DNA from 2 places in the Acidisoma sp. C75 genome. Region 1 is predicted to be linked to the other one. Evidence: riboswitches for the same ligand, from Rfam matches in the RefSeq annotation. Region 1 holds a riboswitch; the other holds the start of a gene.
What was found. A riboswitch is a leader RNA that binds a small molecule or an ion and turns the genes downstream of it on or off. The one in region 1 is predicted to bind thiamine pyrophosphate.

Region 1 (3,203 bases):
GGCTTCCGCCATCAGCGCCGGATCGCCCGCGCGGGCGACGGCGGTATTGAGCAGCACGCCGTCGAAGCCGAGTTCCATCGCCTGGGCCGCATGGGAGGGCAGGCCGATGCCGGCATCGACGATCAGCGGCACTTGCGGAAAGCGGGCGCGCATCGCCCGCAGCCCGTAGAGGTTGTTCAGCCCCCGCGCGGTGCCGATCGGCGCGCCCCAGGGCATCAGCACCTGGCAGCCGGCATCGAGCAGCCGTTCCCCCACCACGAGGTCTTCCGTCGTATAGGGAAAGACCGCGAAACCATCGGCGGCCAGGATGCGCGCGGCCTCCACCAGGCCAAAGACATCGGGCTGCAGATTGTCCTGATGGCCGATTACCTCGAGCTTGATCCAGTCGGTCTCGAAAACCTCACGCGCCATCTGCGCGGTGGTCACGGCCTCCTTCACCGAATGGCAGCCGGCGGTATTGGGCAGCACGCGCAGGCCGAGGCCGCGGATGAGGGACCAGAAGGCCTGGCCCTCTCGCGCCGCCCCCGATTCCCGCCGCAGCGAGACGGTGACGATCTCGGCGCCCGAGCGGCGCACCGCCTCCGCCATGATGGCGGGCGAGGGGTAGAGCGCGGTGCCGAGCAGCAGGCGGGAGGCGAGCGGCACGCCGTAGACCTGAAGCGGCGCCGGTATCGGGAGCGGCATGGCCTCAGCCTCCCCGCATGGGGGCGAGGATCTCCACCCGGTCGCCGGCGCGAAGCGCGAGGCCTGCGCGCATCCGCGCCGGCGCGAACTCGCCGTTGAGCGCGGTCGCGACCGCAGCATCGGCCAAGCCGAGCTCGTCGATGAGGGCGGCGAGGTTATCGGCCGAGACCTCTCTTTCCTCGTTGTTGACGTGGATTTTCATGCGGCGATCTCCGGGTCGAGCGTGCCGGTGGCGAAATAGGCGGCGGCCCGCCGGGCGAGGGCGGGGGCGAGGAGGAAGCCGTGGCGGAAGAGGCCGTTGGCGGCGAGGCTCCGCCGCCCGAAGGGGCGGAGGCGGGGCAGATTGTCCGGAAAGGCCGGCCTGGCATCGGCGCCGAGCTCGATGATCTCGGCCTCCGCGAAGGCCGGGTGCAGGGCATAGGCGGCGTTGAGGAGTTCCACCACCGAACGCGCCGTCACCCGGCCGCGCTCGCCGCTTTCCAGCATGGTCGCGCCGAGCATGAAGACGCCGTCCCCCCGCGGCACGACATAGAGGGGAAAGCGCGGATGGACGAGCCGCACCGGCCGGCTGAGGGAAAGGCCGGGGCAGCGGAGGATGAGCATTTCGCCCTTCACCCCGCGCAGATCGGCAAGCCTGTCCCGCGCCGCGAGGCCCCGGCAATCGGCGACCGGGCCGAGGCTCGGATCCTCGGGATCGGCCGCCACCCCGAAGCGGAGGGAGACGGACCGCGCGGCAAGCTCTGCGACGAGCGCGGGGAGGGCGGCGCGCGGATCGAGATGCGCTTCCTCCGGGTAGAACAGGGCTTCGCGGAAACGCCCGGCGAGATCGGGTTCCAGCGCCGCGATGCCGGCCCCGTCCAGGGCTTGCCAGCCTTCGGTGCGGCGGGCGAAGCGGGCGAGATCGGGGGCATCGCGGGAAGGGGCGAGCACCAGGCTGCCCCGCTGCTCGGTGGCCGGAAAGACGCGCGGCCAGAAGGCGAGCGCCTCCGCGCCGAGGCGCTGCACCGCGGGCTCGGCACTTTCGCGCTCGCACCAGGGGGCGAGCATGCCGCCCGCATAGCGGGAGCAGGCATCCTGCGCGAGGGCCGGGCTGCGTTCGAGGATCGTGACGCCGATGCCGGCTTCGGCGAGGGCGAGCGCAGTGGTGAGGCCGAGGACGCCCGCGCCGATCACTGTAACATGCTCCACCCGCATGCGGGCATCTCCGCTCTGAGATCAGGGGCATGGCCGGAAAGGGCGGAGAGCGTGAAACGGCATGCTGTGCGGCCGCTTGTCCCATCCCTTCGCCAGCATGACCTGGATCAGGTTCGAAGGGTCGCCACGCGCGGCGGGAAAACCCGCCGAATGGCCTCTCAGCCCCTTGCCGGGGCTCCCCTTGGATCCCGCTCTGCTATCGCTCTTCGCCGGTTGCGTCAAATCCCCGGCCGCTCGCCTCAGAGATAGCCGAAGCGCCGCATGATGGTGGCGTGGTCCTGCTCGATCCGGGCGGCCTGGGCCGGGCTCAGCACCCTCCGCCACTGCCCGGCCTCGCCGGCGCGGAAGAAGGCGGCACGGGATTGGGGCGGCTTTTCGATGAAGCCGCGCTCGGCCTCCTGGGCGCGCAGCGTGCCAAAATCGCTGAAGCGTACCGCGCGCGCCAAGCGCTCGGGCTCGGGCTCCTGCCCCATGAAGCGGATGAGCGCGCCGAAACCGGCGTGAGGATCGGCCAGCAGATCCTCGTAGCGCATCACATGCAGCGTGGGGTGGGGGCGATGGGTCCAGAAATGCACATGCGCGGACCAGGTGGCGAGGCGGACATAGACGGTATCATCCGTCCCGCCGGTCGCCGCTTCAGGATCCGCCATGAAGGCGATGGTGCGATCGAGCGAGAGGCCGAGGTGATGGCTGAAGGAGACGGCGACATCGCGCGGATCGCGCAGGATGTAGATGCAGCCCGCCGTCACTGCGCGGGTGATGGTCTGCTCGCCCGCCACCACGAGCAGCGCGCTATGCGTCTTGACGAGGGAGATCCCCGGCCGCGCTTCGGCCATGGCGCGATGCACGAGCGGGCGCAGGCGCTGGACATCGGCGATGCTGTATTGCGAGGCGGGGCGCGGATCGAACGGCGCGAAGCGCGCGGCCGCGCTTTCCCCCGTCGTCACGGCCATCAGGTCGTTGATGTCCTGGGGTTCGGCGGCATCGCGGATGTAGTTCTGCAGGAAGGCCCGCACCCAGGTATTGCCCGATTTGGGGTAGGAGGCGATCCATAGCAGCTGGCCCATACCGGGCAGGCTCCGGCGTCAGGCGCGGCGGGTCAAGGCGTCGTAGATATCGACGATTTCGAGCGCGACGCGGCCAAGCTCGAAATCCCACCAGCGTTCCAGCAGCACATCCGGCTTATGGTGGGGGGCGAGTTCCTCGCGGATCGTCACGAAACGCTCCCAGAGATCGGGCCAGGGCATGTCCTCGGCGGTCAGCATCAGCAGGTCCGGCACCAGGGCCTCGCGCAGGCGCACCTTCATCGGGCCGGTATGGGAGGC
Region 2 (3,203 bases), on a different contig from region 1:
AACTGCGCCGCATCGTTCGCATCGGCGTTCGAGCCGGGGCGCAGACCGTCGCCGAGCGAGAAGGAGACATCGTAGCGGCGCATGATGTCGCAAATATCGCCGAAGCGTTCGTAGAGGAAACTCTCGCGGTGATGGCTGAGGCACCACTGCGCCATGATCGAGCCGCCGCGTGAGACGATGCCCGTCACCCGCCGCGCGGTCAGCGGAATATGGGCGAGCCGCACGCCGGCATGGATGGTGAAGTAATCAACCCCCTGCTCCGCCTGCTCGATGAGGGTATCGCGGAATACCTCCCAGTCGAGCTTGGCCGCGTCGCCCCGCACCTTCTCAAGCGCCTGATAGATCGGCACGGTGCCGATCGGCACCGGGGAATTGCGCAGGATCCAGTCCCGGATATTGTGGATGTTGCGGCCGGTTGAGAGATCCATCACCGTATCCGCGCCCCAGCGGATCGCCCAGACGAGCTTCTCCACCTCCTCGGAGACGGAGGACGTGACTGCGGAATTGCCGATATTGGCGTTGATCTTGACGAGGAAATTACGCCCGATCACCATCGGCTCAAGCTCGGGGTGGTTGATGTTGGCGGGCAGGATGGCGCGGCCGGCGGCGATCTCGGCGCGCACGAACTCCGCCGTCACCATCTCGGGGATATGGGCGCCGAAGCTCTCGCCATCCTCGATGCGCGCGCCGGCGCCTTCGGCAGCCGCCACCCGGCCGAGATTTTCCCGATGCGCGGCGAAGATCATCTCCTCGGTGATGATGCCGGCGCGGGCGAATTCATACTGCGTCACCGGCCGCCCCGCCGCGCCGATGAGCACGCGGTGCGCCGCCGGGCAAGGCTGCACCAGCACATCGCCGCTCGCGAAGCCGTTATCCTCCGGCCGCACCGGACGCGCCTCGGCCGCGGCGAGGCCACGGCCGGCAAGCCAGGGCGCGCGCAGCCGGGGCAAGCCTTCATCGAGGGCGATGCGCGCCTGCGCATCGGTATAGGGGCCCGAGGTATCGTAGAGCATGAAGGCAGGCTCGCGCGCCGTCTCGTGCAGATCGACGGCGCGGAACGGCACCCGCACGCCGGCGAGGCCGGGCGGGGCGGAATAGACCTTGCGGGAGCCGGGAATGGCGCCCGTGGTGACATGCGCTGGTTTCGTCGTCATCATCGCAACCCCTTTCTGCCTCGAAGCTTCGGAGAAGGGGCGAATGATCTTCGCAATTGCCCGTCCCTCCGCCGGTGTTAACCGGATCAGGTTCAAAGGGTCCGCCCCGGTGGGCGCTTGGCCCATGGGAAACGTCTCAGCTCTCTCTCAGAGCACCCCTCGGTGCGGGCAAGGCACCATGAAGGCGGGCCGCCTGTCAAGCCGCAGCGGCCGAGGCCGCTGGCGGGCATGGGATTTGCCGGAAGAGGACGGGGCCGCGGCGTCAGCCCCCGCCTCCTGTGGGGAAATCGGCGGGTCAGGCCGCCCCGGCCGCCGGGCGGCGCGGGCGCTACAGCCTTAGGATGCGCGGCAGCCGGAGGCCATGTTCCTTTGCGCAGGCAATCGCATCCTCGTATCCGGCATCGGCATGGCGCCACACGCCCGATGCCGGGTCGTTCCACAGCACGCGTTCGAGCCGCGCCGCCGCCTCCGGGGTGCCATCGGCACAGATCACCACCCCGGCATGCTGGGAGAAGCCCATGCCGACGCCGCCGCCATGATGCAGCGAAACCCAGGTGGCGCCCGATGCCGTATTGACCAGCGCATTGAGCAAAGGCCAGTCGGAGACGGCGTCCGATCCGTCACGCATCGCCTCCGTCTCGCGATTGGGGGAGGCTACGGACCCGCTGTCGAGATGATCGCGGCCGATGACGATGGGGGCTTTCAGCTCCCCGCTCGCCACCATTTCGTTGAAGCGGAGGCCGGCGCGGTGCCGGTCCCCCAGCCCGATCCAGCAGATGCGCGCGGGCAGGCCCTGGAAGGCGATGCGGGCGCGCGCCATATCCAGCCAGCGGTGCAGATGCGCGTTCTCGGGGAACAGCTCCTTCATCGCCTGGTCGGTCTTGTAGATATCCTCGGCATCGCCCGAAAGCGCCACCCAGCGGAAGGGCCCGATGCCGCGGCAGAAGAGCGGGCGGATATAGGCGGGCACGAAGCCCGGAAAGGCGAAAGCCTCGGCGAGGCCCTCATCTTTTGCCACCTGGCGGATATTGTTGCCGTAATCGAGCGTCGGCACCCCCGCCTGCCAGAAGCCAACCATCGCTTCGACATGCGCACGCATCGAAGCGCGTGCCGCCGCCTCCACTTCCCGCGGCGTCGTCTCCTGCCGCGCGCGCCATTCGGCCAGGCTCCAGCCGAGCGGCAGGTAGCCGTGCAGCGGATCATGGGCGGAAGTTTGATCGGTCACAATGTCCGGCCGCCCGTTGGGCAGCGGCTCGCCCGCGCGCATGCGCCGCAGGATCTCGGGGAAGATCTCCGCCGCATTGCCGATGAGGGCGACGGATTTCGCCTCGCCCGCCGCGGTCCATTGCGCGATCATCGCCAGCGCCTCGTCCAGCGTCTGGGCCTTCGCATCGCAATAGCGCGTGCGGATGCGGAAATCGGCGCGCGTCTCGTCACATTCGACGGCGAGGCAGCAGGCGCCGGCCATCACGGCGGCGAGCGGCTGCGCGCCCCCCATGCCGCCCAAGCCCGCGGTGAGGATCCATTTGCCGGTGAGGCTGCCGCCGTAATGCTGGCGCCCGGCCTCGGCAAAGGTCTCGTAGGTGCCCTGCACGATGCCTTGCGTGCCGATATAGATCCAGGAACCCGCCGTCATCTGGCCGTACATCATGAGGCCGCGGCGGTCGAGCTCGTTGAAATGCTGCCAGTTCGCCCAGGCCGGCACGAGGTTCGAATTGGCGATCAGCACGCGCGGGGCATCGCGATGGGTGCGGATGATGGCGATCGGCTTGCCCGATTGCACCACCAGCGTCTCATCCGCTTCGAGCTCCTTGAGGCTCGCGCAGATGGCGTCGAAATCCTCCCAGCTGCGCGCGGCCCTGCCGATACCGCCATAGACCACGAGCTCGTGCGGGTTTTCCGCCACCTCCGGATGCAGGTTGTTCATCAGCATGCGCAAGGGCGCCTCGGTCTGCCAGCTCTTGGCGTTGAGCGTGGTGCCGGTGGGCGGAAAGACATCGCGGATATTGTGGCGCGAATTGGTCATGGCACGCTCCCTTCTGCAAAGAC

Region 2: linked by a shared signal. The riboswitch ahead of thiC (phosphomethylpyrimidine synthase ThiC) and the one ahead of ACYQ7X_RS10560 (FAD-dependent oxidoreductase) in region 1 are both predicted to bind thiamine pyrophosphate.

What each region holds. Positions count from the first base shown of each region.
Region 1 covers NZ_BAAFHD010000007.1:19,836-23,038, reverse strand. The annotation lists gene ACYQ7X_RS10570 (thiazole synthase) at 1-684, opposite strand, end outside; gene thiS (sulfur carrier protein ThiS) at 689-886, opposite strand; gene ACYQ7X_RS10560 (FAD-dependent oxidoreductase) at 883-1,878, opposite strand; TPP riboswitch at 1,946-2,070, opposite strand; gene ACYQ7X_RS10555 (sulfotransferase domain-containing protein) at 2,118-2,945, opposite strand; gene ACYQ7X_RS10550 (hypothetical protein) at 2,964-3,203, opposite strand, start outside.
Region 2 covers NZ_BAAFHD010000001.1:349,047-352,249, reverse strand. The annotation lists gene thiC (phosphomethylpyrimidine synthase ThiC) at 1-1,154, opposite strand, end outside; TPP riboswitch at 1,201-1,324, opposite strand; gene hutU (urocanate hydratase) at 1,483-3,180, opposite strand; gene hutH (histidine ammonia-lyase) at 3,177-3,203, opposite strand, start outside.